3 regions of the Streptomyces sp. NPDC058665 genome follow, and region 1 is predicted to be linked to each of the others. Evidence: riboswitches for the same ligand, from Rfam matches in the RefSeq annotation. Region 1 holds a riboswitch; each other region holds the start of a gene.

Evidence for each region. A riboswitch is a leader RNA that binds a small molecule or an ion and turns the genes downstream of it on or off. The one in region 1 is predicted to bind cobalamin.
Region 2: linked by a shared signal. The riboswitch ahead of ACFWV8_RS09255 (ABC transporter substrate-binding protein) and the one ahead of ACFWV8_RS05050 (ribonucleoside-diphosphate reductase subunit alpha) in region 1 are both predicted to bind cobalamin.
Region 3: linked by a shared signal. The riboswitch ahead of metE (5-methyltetrahydropteroyltriglutamate--homocysteine S-methyltransferase) and the one ahead of ACFWV8_RS05050 (ribonucleoside-diphosphate reductase subunit alpha) in region 1 are both predicted to bind cobalamin.

The regions. Positions count from the first base shown of each region.
Region 1 is NZ_JBHXRX010000005.1:204,175-211,844, forward strand. Features, by position in the region: gene ACFWV8_RS05030 (GntR family transcriptional regulator) at 1-280, shown strand, start outside; gene ACFWV8_RS05035 (carbon starvation CstA family protein) at 446-2,701, shown strand; gene ACFWV8_RS05040 (YbdD/YjiX family protein) at 2,698-2,904, shown strand; gene ACFWV8_RS05045 (GNAT family N-acetyltransferase) at 3,008-3,529, shown strand; cobalamin riboswitch at 3,581-3,713, shown strand; gene ACFWV8_RS05050 (ribonucleoside-diphosphate reductase subunit alpha) at 3,859-6,255, shown strand; gene ACFWV8_RS05055 (ribonucleotide-diphosphate reductase subunit beta) at 6,255-7,274, shown strand; gene ACFWV8_RS05060 (Scr1 family TA system antitoxin-like transcriptional regulator) at 7,333-7,563, shown strand.
Region 2 is NZ_JBHXRX010000011.1:14,221-21,890, reverse strand. Features, by position in the region: gene ACFWV8_RS09285 (hypothetical protein) at 1-800, opposite strand, end outside; gene ACFWV8_RS09280 (PLP-dependent cysteine synthase family protein) at 943-1,893, opposite strand; gene ACFWV8_RS09275 (MoaD/ThiS family protein) at 1,893-2,210, opposite strand; gene ACFWV8_RS09270 (putative leader peptide) at 2,303-2,416, opposite strand; gene ACFWV8_RS09265 (ABC transporter ATP-binding protein) at 2,486-3,322, opposite strand; gene ACFWV8_RS09260 (FecCD family ABC transporter permease) at 3,319-4,371, opposite strand; gene ACFWV8_RS09255 (ABC transporter substrate-binding protein) at 4,384-5,370, opposite strand; cobalamin riboswitch at 5,411-5,545, opposite strand; gene ACFWV8_RS09250 (Mov34/MPN/PAD-1 family protein) at 5,545-5,958, opposite strand; gene ACFWV8_RS09245 (amino acid permease) at 6,086-7,552, opposite strand.
Region 3 is NZ_JBHXRX010000013.1:35,355-43,024, forward strand. Features, by position in the region: gene ACFWV8_RS10840 (bifunctional 3'-5' exonuclease/DNA polymerase) at 1-1,168, shown strand, start outside; gene ACFWV8_RS10845 (VOC family protein) at 1,319-1,729, shown strand; gene ACFWV8_RS10850 (glycoside hydrolase family 3 protein) at 1,834-3,363, opposite strand; cobalamin riboswitch at 3,606-3,836, shown strand; gene metE (5-methyltetrahydropteroyltriglutamate--homocysteine S-methyltransferase) at 4,067-6,433, shown strand; gene ACFWV8_RS10860 (GNAT family N-acetyltransferase) at 6,488-7,129, opposite strand; gene ACFWV8_RS10865 (FtsX-like permease family protein) at 7,231-7,670, opposite strand, start outside.

The sequences.
Region 1 (7,670 bases):
TTTCCCCGCGCTACGGCGCTCGCTCGTCAAGTACACGTCGCTCTACACGGCGTTGGCTGAGGTGTACGGAGTCCATCTGGCGGAGGCCGAGGAGACGATCGAGACGTCGCTGGCGACACCGCGCGAGGCGGGGCTGCTCGGTACGGACGTGGGCCTGCCGATGCTGATGCTCTCGCGGCACTCGATCGACACCGCGGGGGAGCCGGTGGAGTGGGTGCGCTCGGTGTACCGGGGCGACCGGTACAAGTTCGTGGCGCGGCTGCGGCGGCCCACCGACTGAGTCCGGCAACAGCCCACGCCAGGTTGGGCGTTGAGTAACCGGCGCGCGCGTGGGGCACGTACAACGTTGTCCTACCGAAACGCGGCCGGGGGGTGACGCGTGCCGAGAAGGTCCCTTAGATTTCCTGCGAGTTTCAGCAGGTGACCAGTGAGGGGACGACTCGCCATGCCAGAGCCGGCACCAGCAAGTTCCGCGCAGAACTCATCGGGTTCGACGAACTCGTCCGGGCGTCTGACGCCGAGATCGATCGCGATCTGGGCGCTCGTCGCCCTGGTGGGCGCGGTCGGCTGGGGTGTCCTCGCGCTGTCGCGCGGAGAGGAGATCTCCGCCGCCTGGATGCTGGCGGCGGCACTCGGTTCGTACGCGATCGCCTACCGCTTCTACTCAAGATTCATCGCGCGGCGGGTGCTGAAGGTCGACAAGACGCGGGCCACGCCCGCCGAACGGCTCGACAACGGTGTCGACTTCCACCCCACCGACCGGCGTGTGCTCTTCGGCCACCACTTCGCGGCCGTCGCGGGCGCGGGGCCGCTCGTGGGGCCGGTGCTGGCCGCGCAGATGGGCTATCTGCCGGGCACCATCTGGATCGTCGCGGGCGTCATCTTCGCGGGCGCGGTCCAGGACATGGTCACGCTCTTCTTCTCCACGCGCCGCGACGGGCGTTCGCTCGGTCAGATCGCCCGTGACGAGATCGGCCCGTTCGGCGGCGCCGCCGCGCTGATCGCGGTCTTCCTGATCATGATCATCCTGCTGGCGGTGCTGGCGCTGGTCATCGTCAACGCGCTGGCCGACTCGCCGTGGGGTGTCTTCTCCATCGCGATGACCATCCCGATCGCGCTCTTCATGGGCGTGTATCTGCGGGTGCTGCGGCCGGGCAGGGTCAGCGAGGTCTCACTCATCGGGGTGGCGCTGCTGCTGCTCGCGATCGTGGCCGGCGGCTGGGTCGCCGAGTCCTCGCTGGCGGACACCTTCACGCTGGAGGCCGGCACGCTGGTCATCTGGATGATCGTGTACGGCTTCCTCGCGTCCGTACTGCCGGTCTGGATGCTGCTGGCGCCGCGCGACTATCTGTCGACCTTCATGAAGGTCGGCACGATCGCGCTGCTGGCCATCGGTGTCGTCGTCGCGCTTCCGACGATGAAGATGGACGCGGTCACGGAGTTCGCGAGCCGTGGTGACGGTCCGGTCTTCGCCGGTTCGATGTTCCCGTTCGTCTTCATCACGATCGCGTGCGGCGCGCTGTCCGGTTTCCACTCACTGATCTCCTCGGGCACCACGCCGAAGATGGTGCAGAAGGAGACCCAGATCCGGATGATCGGATACGGGGCGATGCTCACCGAGTCGTTCGTCGCCATCATGGCGATGATCACGGCGTGCATCATCGACCCGGGTCTGTACTTCGCGGTCAACTCCCCTGCCGGTGTCATCGGCGGCACGGTCGAATCCGCCTCCCAGGCGGTCGCCAACCTCGGCTTCACGATCTCGCCCGACCAGCTCGCCCAGGCGGCCAAGGACGTCGAGGAGTCGAGCCTGCTGTCGCGCACGGGCGGCGCGCCGACCTTCGCGCTCGGGATGTCGGACATCTTCTCGTCCGTCATCGGCGGCGCGGGGCTGAAGGCGTTCTGGTACCACTTCGCCATCATGTTCGAGGCGCTGTTCATCCTGACGACGGTGGACGCGGGGACGCGCGTCGGGCGCTTCATGCTCCAGGACATGCTCGGCAACGTCTACAAGCCGATGCGCCAGGTGAGCTGGAAGCCCGGTGTCTGGTTCGCCAGCGCCGTGGTCGTGGGCGCGTGGGGCTACTTCCTGTGGGTCGGCGTGCACGACCCGCTGGGCGGCATCAACCAGCTCTTCCCGCTGTTCGGCATCGCGAACCAGCTCCTGGCGGCGGTGGCGCTCGCCGTGTGCACGACGCTGCTGGTGAAGTCCGGGCGGCTCAAATGGGCCTGGGTGACGGCGGTTCCGCTGGCCTGGGACGCGGCGGTCACGCTCACCGCGAGCTGGCAGAAGATCTTCTCGGACGACCCGAAGGTCGGTTTCTTCACCCAGCGCGACGTCTACCAGGCGGGCATCGACAGCGGCGAGGTGATCCCGCCGGCGAAGACGATGGACGACATGCACACGGTCGTCACCAACTCAACGGTGGACGGGGTGCTTTCGGCGCTGTTCGCGATCCTGATCATCGTGGTCATCGCCGACGCGGGGCGGGTCTGCTACCAGGCGATCCGCCACCCGGAGAGCGTGAAGCTGTCGGAGACGCCGTACGTGAAGTCGGAGATCGTGGCACCGGCGGGGCTGATCCCCACGAAGGAGGAGAAGGCGGAACTGGCCGCCGCGGCGGCGGGTGCGGGTGCGGGCGCGGGCGCGGGCGCGCCGGATCCGAAGGCGCCCAGCTCCAGCGGGGCGGGTCCGTCGTGACGCCGACGTCGAAGGTGCGCCACGCGGTGGGCCGGATCCGTTGGTACGTACGGGAGTTGACGGGCGAGTCGGCATACGACCACTACGTGGCCCACACCCGCGCCTGCGACCCGACGGCACAACCACTGACCCGCCGCGCCTTCGAACGCGAACGGACAGACGCGAGGGAGGCGGACCCGAGGGAGGGCTTCCGCTGCTGCTGAGAGGGTGAAGGGCCCGCCGTTCCCGCACGGGGAGCGGCGGGCCCTTCGCTGTCCGGGGTGGCCTGTGCCTGGGGCCGGCCGTGCCGTGTTGCACACTGCTGTCATGGATCAGACGACACGGTCGGAGAGCGACTTCACGATCAGAGCGGCCGAGCCCTCGGAGTACGAGGGGCTCGGGGAGATAACCGCCCGCGCCTATCTGGACGACGGGCTGCTGGACTTCGGGGCCGACGATCCCTATCTGGAAACCCTGCGCGACGTCGCGGCGCGTGCCGTCGGGTGCGAGGTGTTCGTGGCCGTCGACGGTGAGGGGGCTCTGCTCGGTGGGGTCGCCTACGTCGGTGCCGGGTCGGTCTGGGCCGAACTCGCGGTGGACGGGGAGGCCGAGTTCCGCATGCTGGCCGTCGCGCCCGGCGGCCGGGGGCGCGGGGTCGGTGGGGCGCTCGTGCGGGCGTGTGTGGACCGCGCGCGGGCCACCGGACGCGTACGGGTGCGGCTCTCCACCCAGAAGAGGATGCTGTCCGCCCACCGGATCTACGAGCGGCTGGGCTTCGTACGGACGCCGGAGCGGGACTGGGCGCCGTATCCGGAACTTGCACTGCTCACGTACAGCCTGGAGATCTGAGCCGAGTCATCCCCGACACAACATGTGGGGGGTGGCGCTCCCAACCAACCCCAGATGTATGCTCAAGTCTGCTGTCGCCGCAGGAGAATCCGGTGTGAATCCGGAACTGTCCCGCAACGGTGTGCTGTGGTGCGCTTTGTCGTGCCCGTGAGTCCGAGCACCTGCCGACGGCGCACCCGGATCGACCGGTCCGGGTGCCGAGACGTCCGGGCTCCGAGGCTGGGCCGGCGGACGCCGCACCGCTCGCCGCCCGGTTCCGGGCCGGCGTACGCGGGCGTGCGCCGTCATGCCCTCCCCCTGGCCCGGAGCCGAGCGAGGGAGAGCACCACGTGACCATCGCGCCAGCCGATCCGGTTTCAGCGATCGGGGAGAAGCGGGAACGAGACACCACCGGGCCGGCCGACGGCCCCGGGGCGGGCCTTCTGCGGGTCCTCACGGACCTCACCGCCGATCTGGCCGACACCGACCCCGGCAAGGTCGCCGCCGCCGCGCTCCGTGGCCGCAACGCCGCCTCGGACGACGCCGAGTTGCGCGCACTCGCCACCGAGGCCGCGGCCGGGCTGATCTCCGAGGACCCCGCGTACTCCCGCCTCGCCGCCCGCCTCCTCACCCGCACCATCGCGGACGAGGCAGCGGGGCAGGGCGCCGTCTCGTTCTCCTCCTCGGTCGCCGTGGGCCACGCGGAGGGCCTGATCGCCGACCGTACGGCCGCGTTCGTCACCCGCCACGCCGCCCGCCTCGACGCGCTGATCGACCCCGCCGCCGACGACCGGTTCGGCTACTTCGGCCTGCGCACGCTCTTCAGCCGCTATCTGCTCCGGCACCCGATCACCCGCGATGTCATCGAGACGCCGCAGTACTTCATGCTGCGCGTCGCCTCCGGGCTCGCCAAGGACGACTCCCCGGCCGCCGTGGACGAAGTGGCCGCGCTGTACGGCCTGATGAGCCGGCTCGACTATCTGCCCTCCTCCCCCACCCTCTTCAACTCCGGCACCCGCCACCCCCAGATGTCGTCCTGCTATCTGCTGGACTCCCCACTGGACGAGCTGGACTCGATCTACGACCGTTACCACCAGGTGGCCCGCCTCTCGAAGCACGCGGGCGGCATCGGCCTCTCGTACTCCCGTATCCGCGCCCGCGGTTCGCTGATCCGCGGCACGAACGGGCACTCCAACGGCATCGTGCCGTTCCTGCGGACGCTGGACTCCTCGGTCGCAGCCGTCAACCAGGGCGGCCGGCGCAAGGGCGCGGCCTGCGTCTATCTGGAGACGTGGCACGCGGACATCGAGGAGTTCCTGGAGCTGCGCGACAACACCGGCGAGGACGCCCGCCGTACGCACAATCTGAACCTGGCGCACTGGATCCCCGACGAGTTCATGCGCCGGGTCGACGCGGACGGCGTCTGGTCGCTCTTCTCGCCCTCCGACGTGCCCGAGCTGGTCGATCTGTGGGGCGACGACTTCGACGCCGCGTACCGGGCGGCAGAGGCGGCGGGCAAGGCCCGCAGAACGATCCCGGCGCGCGAGCTGTACGGCCGCATGATGCGCACCCTCGCGCAGACCGGCAACGGCTGGATGACCTTCAAGGACGCCTCGAACCGTACGGCGAACCAGACCGCCGAGCCCGGCACCGTGGTGCACTCCTCGAACCTCTGCACCGAGATCCTGGAGGTCACGGACGACGGTGAGACGGCCGTCTGCAACCTAGGCTCGGTCAACGTCGGCGCGTTCGTGACCGATTCGGGCGAGCCGGGAAGCGAGCCGGGAGGCGAACTGGACTGGGAGCGGCTGGACGACAGCGTCCGCACCGCCGTGACCTTCCTCGACCGGGTCGTGGACATCAACTTCTACCCGACCGAACAGGCCGGCCGCTCCAACGCCAAGTGGCGCCCCGTGGGCCTGGGTGTGATGGGCCTCCAGGACGTCTTCTTCAAGAAGCGGCTGCCCTTCGACTCCCCCGAGGCCGCCGCGCTCTCCACGCGGATCGCCGAGCGGATCATGCTCGCCGCGTACGAGGCGTCCTGCGACCTCGCCGAGCGCGAGGGCCCGCTGCCGGCCTGGGAGCGGACCCGCGCGGCGCGCGGCGTACTGCACCCCGACCACTACGACGTGTCGCTCAACTGGCCGGAGCGCTGGGACGCGCTCAGGGCGCGCGTCGCGAAGAGCGGCATGCGCAACTCCCTGCTGCTCGCCATCGCTCCCACCGCGACGATCGCCTCCATCGCGGGCGTCTACGAGTGCATCGAGCCGCAGGTCTCCAACCTCTTCAAGCGCGAGACGCTGTCGGGTGAGTTCCTCCAGGTCAACGCCTATCTGGTGGCGGAGCTGAAGCGCCTCGGCGTATGGGACGCGCAGTCCCGCGAGGCGCTGCGCGAGTCCAACGGCTCGGTGGCGGGCTTCAGTTGGATCCCGGCCGAGGTGCGCGAGCTGTACCGCACGGCGTGGGAGATCCCGCAGCGCGGCCTGATCGACATGGCGGCGGCGCGCACGCCGTTCCTCGACCAGAGCCAGTCGCTGAACCTGTTCCTTCAGACGCCGACCATCGGGAAGCTCAGCTCGATGTACGCGTACGCCTGGAAGAAGGGTCTGAAGACCACGTACTACCTGCGCTCGCGCCCGGCGACCCGGATCGCCCGCGCGGCGCGGTCGGCTCCAGCGCCGACGCCGGCCCCCGAGGCGATCGCCTGTTCCCTGGAAAATCCCGAGTCCTGCGAGGCCTGCCAGTAATGAGCTCCACCCCTCTTGAGAAGAACCTGCTCGACCCGGGCTTCGAACTGACGCTGCGCCCCATGCGCTATCCGGACTTCTACGAGCGCTACCGCGACGCGATCAAGAACACCTGGACGGTGGAGGAGGTCGACCTCCACTCCGACGTCGCCGACCTCGCGAAACTCTCCCCCGGCGAACAGCACATGATCGGCCGGCTGGTCGCGTTCTTCGCGACGGGCGACTCGATCGTCTCGAACAATCTGGTGCTGACGCTCTACAAGCACATCAACTCCCCCGAGGCACGGCTCTACCTCTCCCGCCAGCTCTTCGAGGAGGCCGTGCACGTCCAGTTCTATCTGACGCTGCTCGACACCTACCTGCCCGATCCGGCGGACCGCGCGGCGGCGTTCGACGCGGTCGAGGAGATCCCGTCGATCCGCGAGAAGGCCCAGTTCTGCTTCAAGTGGATGGACTCGGTCGAGAAGATCGACCGCCTGGAGTCGGCGGCGGACCGGCGCCGCTTCCTGCTGAACCTGATCTGCTTCGCGGCCTGTATCGAGGGCCTGTTCTTCTACGGTGCGTTCGCGTACGTCTACTGGTTCCGCTCCCGGGGCCTCCTGCACGGGCTGGCCACCGGCACCAACTGGGTGTTCCGCGACGAGACGATGCACATGAACTTCGCCTTCGAGGTCGTGGACACCGTCCGCAAGGAGGAGCCGGACCTCTTCGACGACGCGCTCCAGCGGCAGGTCACCGACATGCTGAAGGAGGCGGTCGAGGCGGAGCTCCAGTTCGGCCGCGACCTGTGCGGGGACGGCCTGCCGGGCATGAACACGGAGTCGATGCGCGAATACCTCCAGTGCGTCGCGGACCAGCGCCTCCAACGCCTGGGCTTCGCGCCGGTGTACGGCTCCGAGAACCCGTTCTCGTTCATGGAGTTGCAAGGCGTCCAGGAACTGACGAACTTCTTCGAACGCCGCCCGTCGGCGTACCAGGTGGCGGTGGAGGGAACGGTCGGCTTCGACGACGACTTCTGACCCGTACGGGTGCGGCTTGTACGGCCCGCGGGCCGGGACCGGGAGGTCACGGCCCGCGTTGGATGGTGGGCCTGACGCAAGAGGCCCTCGCGGAGGCGGTTGGCTACTCGCTCGAATCGAGGCGGAGGCGATCAGCCGGATGTGCTACGGGCCCCTGCTCATTCCCGGGTCGCTCCAGACCGAGGAGTACGCGCGGGCACTGTTCTCGGCGCACTGCCTGACTGTCGCCGGCAAGCAGGTTCTTGACCCCTTGCACCAGGCGGTGTCTTCAAGCGCGCGCACGCGCTGAACGTGCCGACCAAAAAATGGCGTTGACCGAGGACACTCAAGGCGTGAGATCGTCGCCTTGGTCGGAATCAACGGCATAGTGGGGCGGTGAGCGGTGGCTGGCTCGGA
Region 2 (7,670 bases), on a different contig from region 1:
GAAGTCCCGTATCCGCCACGGGCGTTGATGTTGAGCAGTTCGTGCCACCACTCGGCGAAGGCGCCCCGGCCCCCGGCCGGCCCGACGGCCTCGTTGAACTCCCGCAGGTTGCGCGCGTACCAGAATCCCCGCACCGCGCCGATGAGGATCAGCAGGACACCCGCGGCGCGCAGGCCGCCGGTCACCGGCTCGCGGGGCAGCTCGCGCTCGCGGGCGACCAGCATCAGCGTGATCACGGCCACGGCGGCGAGGAAGGCGAACAGATAGGTGAGCACGATCAGCGTGCCGTGCTCGGACGCGAACATGCCGTCGCGGTACGGGGTACGGGTCAGGCCGATGAGCTGGCGGGCCCCGACGCCGAGGAGCAGGAACGCGAGGAGCAGCGCGGCGCCGCGTGCGAGACGGCGCAGGGCGATGGCGGCGATGCCGACGACGAGCAGGGCGACGGCGAAGGCCCATTCGTGGGCGGTGAACACGAGCAGCGGCCGGGCCGGGTCGTTCATGACGAGGCTTTCGAGGAGCCCGTCCGCGTCGGCGTTCACGGTGATCACCATGTCGGTGATCCAGGCGGCGAGGACGCAGGCGAAGACGATCAGCAGGATGCCGGAGGCGATGTACGGGCCCCGATACCGGCGGTCCGCGCGACCCGGCGGCTCCGGCGGCGCGAAGGGCTCGGGCGGACCGAAACCGGCCGGACCGTGGCCGGGCGTGCCGTGGCCGGGCGCCCCGTAGGCGGGCGGCCCGAAGCCGGGCGCGCGGTGGTCGGAAGGGCCGTACCCGCCGCTCCAGCGGTCGTCCATCTCTGTCCCCCGTGGTGTCGGTGCGCGTGTATCGACACCGATCGTCACGGTGGGGAGCCGTAGCGCAACAGCCCCCGCACGGGGACTGTTGCACCACTGTTGCTCCGCCGACTCAAGTGCTCCGCCGGCTCAACCCGTCGGCTCAGGCCCAGAGCTGGCCCTGAAGGGTCTCGATCGCCTCTTCGTCCGTGGCCGCCGTGTAGACGCCGGTGGAGAGGTACTTCCAGCCTCCGTCGGCGACGACGAAGACGATGTCGGCGCTCTCGCCCGCGGTGACGGCCTTCTTGCCGATGCCGATGGCCGCGTGCAGGGCGGCGCCGGTCGAGACTCCCGCGAAGATGCCTTCCTGCTGGAGGAGTTGGCGGGTACGGATGACGGCGTCGGCGGAGCCGACGGAGAAGCGGGTGGTGAGGACGGACTCGTCGTACAGCTCCGGCACGAAGCCCTCGTCGAGGTTGCGCAGACCGTAGACCAGGTCGTCGTAGCGCGGTTCGGCCGCGACGATCCTGACGTCGGGCTTCTGCTCGCGCAGATAGCGGCCGACGCCCATGAGTGTGCCGGTGGTGCCGAGGCCGGCCACGAAGTGCGTCACGGACGGCAGGTCGGCGAGGATCTCAGGACCGGTGGTGGCGTAGTGGGCGCCCGCGTTGTCGGGGTTGCCGTACTGGTAGAGCATCACCCAGGTCGGGTTCTCGGCGGCCAGCTCCTTCGCCACACGGACCGCTGTGTTGGAGCCGCCCGCCGCCGGGGACGGGACGATCTCGGCGCCCCACATGGCGAGCAGTTCGCGGCGCTCCTGCGAGGTGTTCTCCGGCATCACGCAGATGATCTTGTAGCCCTTGAGCTTCGCGGCCATCGCGAGCGAGATGCCCGTGTTGCCGCTGGTCGGCTCCAGGATCGTGCAGCCGGGTGTGAGCCGCCCGTCCTTCTCCGCCTCCTCGACCATGCGCAGCGCCGGGCGGTCCTTGATGGAGCCGGTCGGGTTGCGGTCCTCCAGCTTGGCCCAGATCCGGACGTCGTCCGACGGCGACAGGCGTGGCAGCCGTACGAGAGGGGTGTCGCCGACGACCGCGAGCGGGGAGTCGTACCGCATCAGAGCGCGGGCATGTCGGGCATCGGCGTCTCGGGTGCGCCGCCCGCGACGGCGGGGAGGATGGTGACGCTGTCGCCGTCCGAGAGCTTGGTGGAGATGCCGTCCAGGAAGCGGACGTCCTCGTCGTTGAGGTAGACGTTCACGAAGCGGCGCAACTGGTCGCCGTTGTCGGCGTCGACGATGCGCTCGCGGATGCCCGTGTGGCGGGTTTCGAGGTCGGTGAGCAGCGCCGCGAGGGTGTCACCGGTGCCCTCGACGGCCTTGGCTCCGTCTGTGTAGGTGCGGAGGATGGTCGGGATACGGACCTCGATGGCCATGGCGTGGGCTCCTGTCGGAAAAGAGGCGTGACGGGCGCGCGGCTCTGCCCCCGCGCGGGGGGTGGTGCTCGGGATGGGCGTGCTGCCGCGGCTCAGGCGGTAGTGCCGGCCGTACACATGGCGCTGGCGAGTCGGCACAGATCGACGTGCAGGCGCGCCACCAGCAGATCGCCTGGTGTCTTGTCGCTCACGTCGTGGGAAACCATGGGGTCATCGTATCGATTCCCGGTCCGCATCCCGGTATGTGATCTCGGATGATGGACGCTGGACGTTCGTCAGATGGACTTGGCAGGCGAACCGGCCCCCGGGGCCGCCGGTGACGGGGGCAGATAGACAACGGTGGGCGCGCCTGTGCGGGGGTGGGGCGCGACGTCGGCCGTCACCTCGTAGACGTCGGCGAGGAGTGCGGGGGTCAGGACCTCGGCCGGGGTTCCCGAGGCGACGACCGTACCCGCCTTGAGGACGTAGAGCCGGTCGCAGTAGTACGCGGCGAGATTGAGGTCGTGCAGGGCCAGCAGATTGGTCGTGCCCAACTCCCTTATGAGGGAGAGGACTTCGAGCTGGTGACGGATGTCCAGATGGTTGGTCGGCTCGTCCAGGACGAAGAGCGCGGGCCGCTGGACCAGGGCGCGGGCGACCAGGGCGCGCTGGCGTTCGCCGCCGGAGAGGGACGGGAAGGCGCGGCCGGCGAGCGGGGCGATGCCGACACGGTCCAGCGCGGCGTCGGTGAGGGCGGTGTCGGCCGCCGTGTCCGCCTCCCAGAAGCGCCGGTGCGGCGAGCGGCCCATGGCGACGACCTCGCGGACGGTGAGTTCGAACTCGGTCTGCCCGTCCTGCGGGACGGTGGCCACGCGCCGGGCGCGCGCCTTGGCCGTCATGGTGTGCAGGTCGGCGCCGTCCAGGAGCGCCCGGCCGTGGGTGGGGCGCAGCGTGCCGTACACGCAGCGCAGCAGGGTCGTCTTGCCGCTGCCGTTGGGGCCGACGAGCCCGACGGTCTCGCCGGGGGCGGCGGTCAGGTCGACGGCGTCGACGAGGTGCCGGCCGTCGCCGACCCCGTACGACAGGCCCTCCACGCGCAGTGCCGCCGTACGGGGGCTCGTACCAGGGCTCATACCGGGGCTCCTTCGGGACGGCGGCGCATCAGCCACAGGAAGAACGGCCCGCCGGTGAGCGCGGTGAGGACGCCGACGGGGATGTCCTGCGGCGCGGCGACGGTACGGGCGGCGAGGTCCGCGACCACGAGCACGACCGCCCCGCCGAGCGCGGCGACGGGCAGCAGCGGCCGGTGCGCGGCCCCGACGGCCATCCGCGCGGCGTGCGGCACGAGCAGCCCGACGAAGCCGATGGCCCCGCTCGCGGCGACCATCACGCCGGTGACCAGCGAGGCGAGGACGAACACGGCGGCGCGGAAGCGCGCGGTGTCCAGGCCCAGTACGGTCGCGCCCTCCTCCCCCACCAGCAGCAGGTCCAGCGGCCTGGCGAGCGCCATGAGGACGGCGGTCCCGGCGACGAGGACCACCGCCGGGACGGCGAGCATGCCCCAGCGGGCGCTGCCGAGCCCGCCGAGCGACCAGAACAGCGCCTCCTGGAAGTGCTCGGGCCGGGCCGAGACCACCAGGATCAGGGTGGTGAGGGCGGAGAGGATGTAAGAAACGGTCACCCCGGCCAGCACCAGGCGCCCGCCGGTCATCGTGCCGCCGCGCCGGGCCAGCGCGTAGACGAGGGTCATCGCGACGAGCGAGCCCGCGAAGGCGGCGGCCGGCATGGCGACGGTGGTGGTGATCCCGCCGCCGATACCGCCGCCGATGCCGAGGACCAGGACGAGTACGGCGCCGGTGGACGCCCCCGAGGAGATCCCGAGCAGGAACGGGTCGGCCAGCCGGTTGCGTACGAGGGCCTGGAGGACCGTCCCGACGACGGCCAGCCCCGCGCCGACGATCGCGCCCAGCAGCACGCGCGGCAGCCGTACGTCGAGGACGATCGTGCGGAAGGGGCCGGCCTCGGCACCGCCGGTGAGGATCGTCAGGACCTCGCCGGGCGGGATACGGACGGAGCCGAGCGCGAGCCCGGCGACGACGGCGCACGCGAGGGCCACGGAGAGCCCGGCGAGTACGAGGACATGGCGCGGCCCGCGCCGGACCGGCTTGGTCTTGCAGCTCATGGCGGGAAAGCCCTACTCGCCCGCCTCCGGATGGAGTTGGGACGCGAGCCGCCCGACGGCCGCGGGAGCGCGGACGCCGAGGACGGCGTCCGAGAGCGGCAGCACGGCGAACCGCTTGTTCCTGATCGCCGGGACGTCCTTCAGTACGGGGTCCTCCAGCAGCCGCTTCTTCTTCTGGGCGACGGTGGTGGAGCCGTAGTCGTAGATGACGATCGTCTCGGGCTTGCGGGCGACGACCTGCTCCCAGGTCGCGTCGCCGAAGGGCTTGTCGAGGTCGGCGAAGACGTTGCGCCCGCCCGCCCGTTCGATCAGTTCGTTGCCGATGCCCGCGCCGCCCGCGGTGAACGCGGTCTTGTCGCCGCTGTCGTAGACGAAGACGGAGACGGGCTTCATGCCCCCCAGTCCGGCGGCGGTGGTGGCGAGCGTGGCGCGGGCCCCGGTGGTCCACCTGGCGGCGCGGCCCGCGACGCCGAAGGTGCGGCCGACCTCGTTGATCTCGCGGAAGAGGTCGTCCATGGGGGTCCCGTCCTCGGGGCAGCCCTCCAGGTTGAGCCGGGTGTCGATGCCGGCGTCCGCGAGGTCGTCGCGGGTGCGGCCGTCCTTGGCGGCGAAGGCGCTGGTGTAACCGCCGTAGACGAAGTCGGGGTTGAGGGAGAGGAGTTTCTCCTTGGAGGGGTACTCCTCGGCGACGACCGGGACGCTGTCATACGCCTTCCGGTACGCGGGCAGGACGGCGTCGTCCAGCCAGGCGGTGCCGACGAGGGACTTGGTCAGACCGAGCTCGATCATGATCTCGGTGACGTGCTGGTTCATCGTGACCACACGCTTCGGGGGCGCCTCGAAGGTGGTCTTCACACCGCAGTTGGTGACGGTGTACGGGAATCCGGCGGCCGGTGCTCCGGCGCGCCCGGCCGGTTCCGGCGTGGAGCCGCAGGCGGCGAGCGGGAGCAGCAGCGGGAGCAGGGCCGCCGGTATGAGGGCGTGGCGCCGCAAGGACATGACTGGGCCTCCTCCGGGGGATTTCCGCGTCCCCTGGCATGGTGGGAGAAGGGCGACAGGTCAGTTCCTGGCTTCCGGGCCCCCGCTCGCGCGGAGGGCCTGGTCACAGTGGCGGGACCGTGCCGGATTCACACCGGCTTCCTGGGTCCTGCCGCCCTGGGTGGCGTCAGTCTCTCAGACGACTTCCACGTCCTCTTCCGTGACCTCGCCGTCGACGATGCGGTACGAGCGGAACTGGAACGGGCCCATGTCGTCCGTGTCGGCCGTGGAGACCAGGACGTAGTGGGCGAACGGCTCCATGGCAAGGCCGATGTCGCGGCGGGAGGGGTACGCCTCGGTCGCGGTGTGGGAGTGGTAGATGACCACGATGTCTTCGTTCCGCTCACGCAGTTCGTTGTCGAGCTGCTTGTGCTCGATCGAGTCGAACTCGTAGAACGTGGGCGAGCGGGCCGCGTTGCGCATGGGGATGTAGCGCTCGGGGCGGTCGCTGCCCTCGGGGCCCGCGATCACGCCGCACGCCTCGTCGGGGTGGTCGGCCCGTGCGTGGGCGACGATCTGGTCGTACAGCGCCTGGGTGATGGTGAGCATGAGTCGAAGGATAAACGGGTGGCCTCCGCTGTTGAGATGCGGAGGCCACCTGGTGAGACGGTGGGCGGGGCGCCGGTGAGACGCACCGCCGGACCTGCTGTGGAAGGCCCGTCGAACGGGCCGCGTGTCAGTCCGAGACCTTCGCGTACTCCGGCTCGTACGGGCCCTCCGGCCCGTCCACGGGGCCCGCGGGCTCCGGGGCGCGGCGCCCCAGCAGCGCCCAGCCGCCGGCCAGGAAGACCGCCCAGACGGCGCCGACGTACAGCGAGATACGGGCGTCGGAGTCGTACGCGATCAGACAGGTCACGAAGGCCAGGAAGACCAGCGCCACCCAGCTCAGGGCCGAGCCGCCCGGGGCCGGGAACGAGGAAGCGGGCAGCCGCCCTGCGACCACGGCGGAGCGGTACTTGATATGGCTGACGAGGATCATCATCCAGGTCCAGATACCGGCGGCGGTGGCGACCGAGGTGACGTACAGGAACGCCTTCTCGGGGACGACGTAGTTGAGGACGACGCCGATGCCCATCAGCGCCACGGACGCCGTGATGCCGGCGGCCGGTGTCCGGCGGGAGTTGAGCCTGCCCAGGGTCTGGGGCGCTTCCTTGTTGGCGGCGAGGTCGCGCAGCATCCGGCCGGTGGAGTACATGCCGGAGTTGCAGGACGACAGGGCCGCCGTCAGCACCACGAAGTTGACGATCCCGGCGCCGAGCGGAATGCCGATCTTGGCGAACGCGTGCACGAACGGGCTCTCGCCCTCGCTGAATTCGGTCCACCGCACGACGGCGAGGATGACGGTGAGCGCGCCGACGTAGAAGACGATGATGCGCCAGGGCAGCGTGTTGATCGCCTTGGGGAGCGTCTTCTCCGGGTTCTCCGACTCGCCCGCGGTGACGCCGACGAGTTCGACGGCGAGGTAGGCGAACATCACGCCCTGGAGGGTCATCAGGCTGGAGCCGATGCCGTTGGGGAAGATGCCGCCGTGCTGCCAGAGGTTGCCGGTGGCGGCGGTCTCGCCCGCGTCCGAGAAGCCGAGGGTCAGAACGCCGAGACCGATGACGATCATCCCGATGATCGCGGTGACCTTGACCATCGAGAACCAGAACTCGACCTCGCCGAAGATCTTGACGGAGATCAGGTTGACGCCGAAGAGCACCAGGAGGAAGACGAGGGCGCTGACCCACTGCGGGATCGAGGGGAACCAGAAGTGGATGTAGATCGCCGCCGCCGTGAGTTCGGCCATGCCGGTCACGATCCACATGAGCCAGTACGTCCAGCCGGTGACGTAACCGAAGAACGGGCCGAGGAACTCGCGGGCGTACTCCGCGAACGAGCCGGAGACCGGCCGGTAGAGCAGCAGTTCGCCGAGCGCCCGCATGATGAAGAAGATCACCACGCCGGCGAGGGCGTACATCAGGATGATGCTGGGCCCGGCCTTGGCGATGTTCGCGCCGGCGCCCATGAACAGGCCGACGCCGATGGCGCCGCCGATCGCGATCATCTGGACCTGGCGGCTGCCGAGTCCGCGTTCGTAGCCCTCCTCCGAGGTCTTTCCCGAGGGGCCTTCCGAGGTGCTGTCGACCTGTGGGGAGGTCATGGTGATGCGCCCTTTCTCCCTGCCTGTGCCGGTGGTCGTGAAGATTTACCACGGCGCGGGCGGCGATCCGCGGAGGTCGCTGTGGCGCGGCACACAGGAAGAAGCGGACGAATCGCAT
Region 3 (7,670 bases), on a different contig from region 1:
GCACGGCGCGGGGCTGCCGTGGCGGGCGGACGTGCACCGCGCGCTGCTGGACGAGCTGCTGGGTGAGCGGTACGCGGGCGGGGGCGAGCCCCGGCGGCTGGCCGAGCTGGCCGATCAGGTCTCGAAGGCGTTCGGGCGGCGCGTACGGCCCGATCTGCCGGCCGACGTGGTGAAGGCGTTCACACGGGCCGGGTTCAAGGTGAGGTCGACGCGGCGGTGGGAGCTGGCGGAGATCGACCATCCGGCGGTGGCTCCGCTGATCGAGTACAAGAAGCTGTACCGCATCTGGACGGCGCACGGCTGGAGCTGGCTCCAGGACTGGGTACGGGACGGCCGTTTCCGGCCGGAGTACCTGCCGGGCGGTACGGTCTCCGGCCGCTGGACGACCAACGGCGGCGGTGCGTTGCAGATCCCGCGGGTCATACGGGCGGCGGTCGTCGCCGACGAGGGGTGGCGGCTGGTGGTGGCGGACGCCGACCAGATGGAGCCACGGGTGCTGGCGGCGATCTCCCGCGACCGGGGGCTGATGGAGGTCGCCGGGCACGACGACGATCTGTACAAGGTGCTGTCGGACCGGGCGTTCTCCGGCGACCGCGCGCAGGCCAAGCTCGCGCTGCTGGGCGCGATCTACGGCCAGACTTCGGGCGACGGCCTGAAGAATCTGGCGGCTCTGCGAAGACGGTTCCCCCGGGCCGTCGAGTATGTCGACGAGGCGGCGCGGGCGGGCGAGGAAGGCAGGCTCGTACGGACCTGGCTGGGCCGGACGAGTCCGCCGGCGGCCGGTTCGGAGGACGGCGGCGAGGCGGGGATTCCGCAGGAGTCCGTCGAAGTGGCGTCCGGCGACGCCGAGTTCACGCCGGGGTACGCGTCGACGAACGCTCGCGCGCGGGGGCGCTTCACGCGCAACTTCGTGGTGCAGGGCAGCGCGGCCGACTGGGCGCTGCTGATGCTGGCCGCGCTGCGGAGCGCGACCGCCGGTATGCGGGCGGAGCTGGTCTTCTTCCAGCACGACGAGGTGATCGTGCACTGCCCGCGCGAGGAGGCGGCGGCCGTGGCGCTGGCGATCCGCGAGGCTGGCGAACTGGCGGGCCGTATCGCGTTCGGGGAGACGCCGGTGCGGTTTCCTTTCACGACGGCGACGGTGGAGCGCTACTCGGACGCCAAGTGAGCGTGGTCCGTCCAGGGACGGGGAGCGGGCCGGGCGGGGCTTTCGCAGCACGGCCCGGGGGAATTACGCTCGGCCGTGGGCATCGCGCGTCGGTCACCGGCCGGGTGAGGCGTGGAGGTTCCCGTGAGATGCCTCTGGAGGCATTCCACCGTGTCAGTCGAGTTGAATCACACGATCGTTCACGCCCGTGACAACCGGGCTTCCGCCGAATTCCTGGCGCACATCCTGGATCTGGAGATCGGCACCGAATGGGGCCCCTTCGTTCCGGTCGACACCGGTAACGGCGTCACTCTCGATTTCGCGACTGTCGGTCAGGAGTCGATCACTCCGCAGCATTACGCGTTCCTCGTTCCCGAAGAGGATTTCGACGGGATCTTCGGGCGGATCAAGGCCGCCGGAGTCGACTTCTTCGGCGATCCGCACGGGAAGCTTCCGGGCGAGATCAACCACTACCACGGCGGGCGGGGCGTGTATTTCCTCGATCCGGCGGGGCACTACCTGGAAGTGATCACGCAGCCGTACGACAACCTCGTAGACGCCGAAACGGACGCGGACCAATAGTCGGCTGAGCGTCGACTAGCCGTCGGAGCAAGGGCGTCGGGGGCCGGCAAAGCCCCCGGCGCCGCCCGGAACCGGCCGTCTCCGCCCTGGAATCAGCCCCGGGATCAGCCGCGGCCCGCCAGGAATTCCGCCGCCGCCACCCCGGAGACCCGGGTCGCCCCGTGCGTGACCAGATGAACCGCGCCGGGCGCCGCGCCGTTCGGTACGCCCATCTCCACAACCACCGCGTCCGGCCGGCTCCCCAGGAGCCGCGTCATCGCCGCCGACATCCAGCCGTGCCGCGCCGCGTCACGCACCACGACGACCAGCGAACGCTCGGCCGCCGGGTCGAGCACCTTGCGGTCCAGCAGGTCACCGTCCGCCAGCAGGTCGTCCTCCGTAAGCCGTACGGATGTGGTGCCGGGCAGCAGATCGCTCAGCGGAGCCGCCACGCCCCAGGGGGTCTGCCCATCGACGGCCAGGTTCATCGTCGGTGACAGCTCCACCACGTGCGGCGCGCCGACGAGCGGCAGCACCGAGTCCCGGCCCTCCTCTGTCGACACACGCAGCGCGCGCCGCGCGGCGACGAGGCCGATGTCGGACGCGGCGCCGTCGGTGGCCAAGGCCCGCGTTCGGCTGCCCGACCACGCGGCGAACTCCGCGACCCGCGCCGCCGCTTCGGTGATCCGTGCCTCCGGGAGCGTGCCGTCGAGCACGGCCTGGACGACGGCGTCGGTGAGCTCGTCGAAGGTGGCCTCACCCGCGTGCTCGCCGCCGACGCACACCGCGTCGGCCCCGCCCGTGACCGCCCGTACGGTGGCCCCACCGATGCCGTAGCGGGCGGTGACCGCGCTCATCTCGATGGCGTCCGTCACCACGAGGCCGTCGAAGCCCAGCTCACCGCGGAGCAGGTCGACCAGGATGCGGGGGCTCATGGTGGCCGGCAGCTCGGCGTCGTACGCGGGCGCGAGCAGATGCGCGGTCATCACCACCCGTACTCCCGCCTCCATCGCGGCGACGAACGGCGGCAGCGCGGTGGCCGCGATCTCCTCGGCGCTCCCCGAGACCCGCGGCAGCCCGTGGTGGGAGTCGACGGCGGTGTCGCCGTGGCCCGGGAAGTGCTTGGCGCAGGCGGCGACGCCGGCCGACTGGAGCCCGCGGACCCAGGCGGCGGTGTGCCGGGAGACGACGTCCGTACGGGCGCCGAAGGAGCGGGCGCCGATGACCGGGTTGAGGGGGTTGGAGTTGACGTCGGCGCTGGGCGCGTAGTTGAGGGAGATCCCCGCGGCGTGCAGTTCGCGCCCGATGTCGCGGGCGACGGACTCGGTCAGCTCCACGTCGTCCACGGCGCCGAGCGCGAGATTGCCCGGCCGGGAGGCGCCGGTCCAGGCTTCGAGCCTGGTGACGTCGCCGGCCTCCTCGTCGATGGCGATGATCAGGTCGCGATTCTCCGCGCGTAGCTCGGCGGTGAGGCGCGCCACCTGTTCGGGATCGACGATGTTCCGGCCGAACAGGACGACGGAGGTGAGGCCGCACGCGATTCTGCGGCGGACCCAGTCGGGCAGGGTCGTCCCCACGAACCCGGGCTGGAGCACGGTCTCCGCGAGACGCGTCAGTTGCTGGTGACGGCTGCTGGGTCGGCTGCTCGACTCCATGCGGGTCCTCCGAAGGCGCATCGCTCGGCCGGCTCAGCGAACCGCCCATAGAACTTGGTACAGGCCAATCGGATGTTGGCTTAGACCAATAGGCGTGTCAAGGAGGTGTCGGCCCGTCGCGTTGTACGAACTCGCCCCGGAAGCTGGTGGATTGGCCCGTTCATGAATATTTGGTGAGGCTTCGAGGGAGCGGATGGACAACGGCTACGTCCTGTCCGGTGGATCTTCGCGGGACAGGGCCTAGGCTGGGGCTTGCAGCTGGTTCGTTCCCGTCCGCAGGGCGGGAGCGTCGTAAGAGGGAACCCGGTGGGAATCCGGGACTGCCCCGCAGCGGTGAGTGGGAACGACCGCCGTCATCAGCACTGGGCCCGTGCCGGGCCTGGGAAGCGACGGCCAGTAGATGTCCACCGGGTGTCCGCACCCGGCGGATGTGCCCGCGAGTCCGAAGACCTGCCCGCTGCCCGTACGCGACCGATCGTGGTACGGACATCCCGGTGACCTCGTGGGCGGGTCGGCGTACATATCGGTCGGGCAGTCGTGGTGACGCGTGCACGCACCTTCACAGGCGTGCGCATACGTACACACGGCGCGGACGCGAACAGAGGCGTACAGCCGCATCCGCGCGAAGGCCCTTCCGATCCCGTACCCCTTCGTGTCCTCGATCCGTCCCGGGATCGCAGGACAACTCGCGAAGGAGAGTTCCGTGACAGACAAGTCCGCAGCCGCGGCAGCACGCGCCACCGTGTACGGCTACCCGCGCCAGGGCGCGCACCGCGCACTGAAGAAGGCCGTCGAGGGCTACTGGCGGGGCGCCGTCGGCGCCGACGCCCTGCGCGACACGGCCGCCGGGCTGCGCCGGGCCAACTGGGAGCAGCTCACAGCCGACGGTGTCCATGAGGTCCCGACCGGCGACTTCTCGTACTACGACCATGTCCTGGACACCAGCGTGATGGTCGGCGCGATCCCCGCGCGGTACCGCGCGGCGGTCGCCGCCGAAGCGGCCGACTCCGAGACGGCCGCCACCGAGACGGTCGGCTCCGACCCGCTGGACCGGTACTTCGCGATGGCGCGCGGGACACAGGACGTGGCGCCGCTGGAGATGACCAAGTGGTTCGACACCAACTACCACTACCTCGTCCCCGAACTCGGCCCCGGCACCGCCTTCTCCGCCGACTCCGCCAAGCAGGTCGCCGAACTCACCGAAGCCCTCGCGCTCGGCCACACCCCCCGGCCGGTCCTGGTGGGCCCCGTGACCTATCTCCTGCTCGCCAGGCCCGCCCCCGGTGTGCCCGCCGACTTCGAGCCGCTGACGCTGCTCGACCGGCTCCTTCCCGTGTACGCGGAGATCCTGGCCGACCTGCGCGCGGCCGGCGCCGAGTGGGTGCAGCTCGACGAGCCCGCGCTCGTACAGGACCGCACCCCGGCCGAACTGACCGCCGCCGCCCGCGCGTACCACGACCTGGGCGGCCTCACCGACCGGCCGAAGCTGCTCGTCGCCTCCTACTTCGACCGGCTCGGCGAAGCCCTGCCCGTGCTCGCCAAGTCGCCCGTCGAAGGGCTCGCGCTCGACTTCACCGGCCCGGCCGCGGCCAACCTCGAAGGTCTCGCGGCCGTCGGCGGGCTGCCCGGCAAGCGGCTGGTCGCCGGCGTGGTCGACGGACGCAACATCTGGATCAACGACTTCGAGAAGTCCCTCGCCACGCTCGGCACGCTCCTCGGCCTCGCCGACCGCGTCGACGTCGCCCCGTCCTGCTCCCTGCTGCACGTCCCGCTCGACGCGACCGCCGAGCACGACATCGACCAGGAGGTCGCGCGCTGGCTGGCGTTCGCCCGCCAGAAGAGCGCCGAGGCCGCGACCCTGGCCCGCGCCCTGACCGACGGCACGGGAGCGATCACCGCCGAACTCGCCGCGAACCGCGCCGCTCTCGCCTCCCGCGCGGGCTCGACGCTCACCCGCGACCCGGCCGTGCGCGCCCGCGCGGCGGCCGTCACCGGCGCGGACGCCCGCCGTTCGCAGCCGTACGAGGTGCGGACCGCGGCCCAGCGGGCGCACCTGGGTCTGCCGCCGCTGCCGACGACCACCATCGGCTCGTTCCCGCAGACCGGTGAACTGCGCACCGCACGGGCCGACCTGCGCGCCGGGCGGATCGGCACCGCCGGATACGAGGAGCGGATCAGGGAAGAGATCCGCGACGTCCTCGCCTTCCAGGAGAAGGCGGGGCTCGACGTCCTGGTGCACGGCGAGCCCGAACGCAACGACATGGTGCAGTACTTCGCCGAGCAGCTCACCGGTTACGTCGCCACGCGGCAGGGCTGGGTGCAGTCGTACGGCACCCGTTACGTACGCCCGCCGGTCCTCGCGGGTGACATCTCACGGCCCGAGCCGATGACGGTGCGCTGGACGTCGTACGCGCAGTCGCTCACCGCCCGCCCGGTCAAGGGCATGCTCACCGGGCCCGTCACGATGCTCGCCTGGTCCTTCGTCCGGGACGACCAGCCGCTCGGCGACACCGCGCGGCAGGTCGCGCTGGCACTGCGCGACGAGGTCAACGACCTTGAGGCGGCGGGCACTTCGGTCATCCAGGTCGACGAGCCTGCGCTGCGCGAGACACTGCCGCTGCGTACGGACGGGCGGGCCGCGTATCTGGGGTGGGCGGTCGAGTCGTTCCGTCTCGCCACCTCCGGCGTACGTCCGGACACCCAGATCCACACCCATATGTGCTACGCGGAGTTCGGCGACATCGTCGAGGCCATCGACGACCTCGACGCCGACGTCATCAGCCTGGAGGCGGCACGCTCCCATATGCGGGTCGCCGGTGAACTCGCCGCCGAGGGCTACCCGCGCGAGGCGGGACCCGGCGTGTACGACATCCACTCACCGCGCGTCCCGAGCACGGCCGAGGCGACGAGCCTTCTGCGCAAGGGACTTGAGGCGATCCCGGCCGAACGGCTGTGGGTGAACCCGGACTGCGGTCTCAAGACGCGAGGCTGGCCGGAGGTCCGTACGTCCCTGGAGCACCTGGTCGCGGCGGCCCGCGAGATCCGGGCGGGCCTGCCGACGGCGGACTGATCCACGTACGGGTGGGTGTGGCCGGGGGCGTACGTCCCCGCCCGCACCCGCCCGTTACAGCCCGAAGAGCGCCAACGACGGCTCCAGACCGTGCAGTTCGACCGGGACGGTACGGTGCTCCTCCCACCCCGCACGGTCCAGCCGCAGCCGCCGCTGGAGGCGCGCCTCGCCCCGTACCGACTCCACCGTCAGCCCGTCCGGGCGGTAGCCGAGCTTCTCCGAGACCCGCAGCGACGGCGCGTTGTCGACCATCGCCCCCGACGTCGCGTACCGCGCCCCCAGCCCCTCGAACGCCAGATGCAGCACGGCCGCCCGCATCTCGGTGCCGATGCCGCGCCCCTGGTACTTCAGGCCCAGCCACGAGCCGGTGACCGCCTCGCGGGTCACCGCGAAGTCGTCGGCCCCCACGTCCTGGCGCCCGACCATCTCTCCCTCCCGGCGGACGGCCAGACTCAGCGTCCAGGCGCCCGGCGTCCAGCCCGCGACGGTGCCGAGCACATGCTGGAAGACCGCCCGGCCCCGTTCCTCGGGGCTCCCGTCCGTCCACGGCACGCTGAACGGCATCCGGTCCTCGTGGTGCACCCCGGCGGCGGCGACCGCCGCCAGGCCGGACAGCGCGTCCAGATCCGGGAGCCGGAGTTCGAGGCGCGGGGTGGTGATCCGCAGGCCGTACAGGGGCCAGAGATGAGGGTCCATGACGGGAGCCTGCCGAACCGGCCACCGGCGCGTCGACCGAATTAGGCGCCGGAGTGATCCGGCCGACGCCACCCACCCCTCCCGGCCCGCCCCCCGCTCCGTCACTCCGTACGCAGCCCCTCCGGCCGCATCATCCGCCACAGTGGTGGCAGGCTCGCCAGCGTCACCAGGAGGATCACCGACGCGCCGACCGCCGCGTACGGGGCGAAGACCCACCAGTCACCCGCCGATTTCCCGATGATGCCCAGCATGAACGTGCCGAGGACGAGCCCGCCGGCGATCGCGAGGGCCGTGCCCAGTACCACCGGCAGCGCCGTCTGCCACAGCACCGACCAGGCCAGCGTCGCACGCCGCGTACCGAAGGCCACCAGGATGGACAACAGCCGCCTGCGCTCGCGCAGTTGCTCGATCTGCGAGACCAGCATGCTCGCGGCGATCAGCATCATCGTGAGGGTGCCGCCCACCTGGAGGCCGCTCTGCACGCTCGCGTACTGCTTGTCCCGTTCCAGGTTCTTCAGCGCGCGGACCCGCAGCGTGGGGT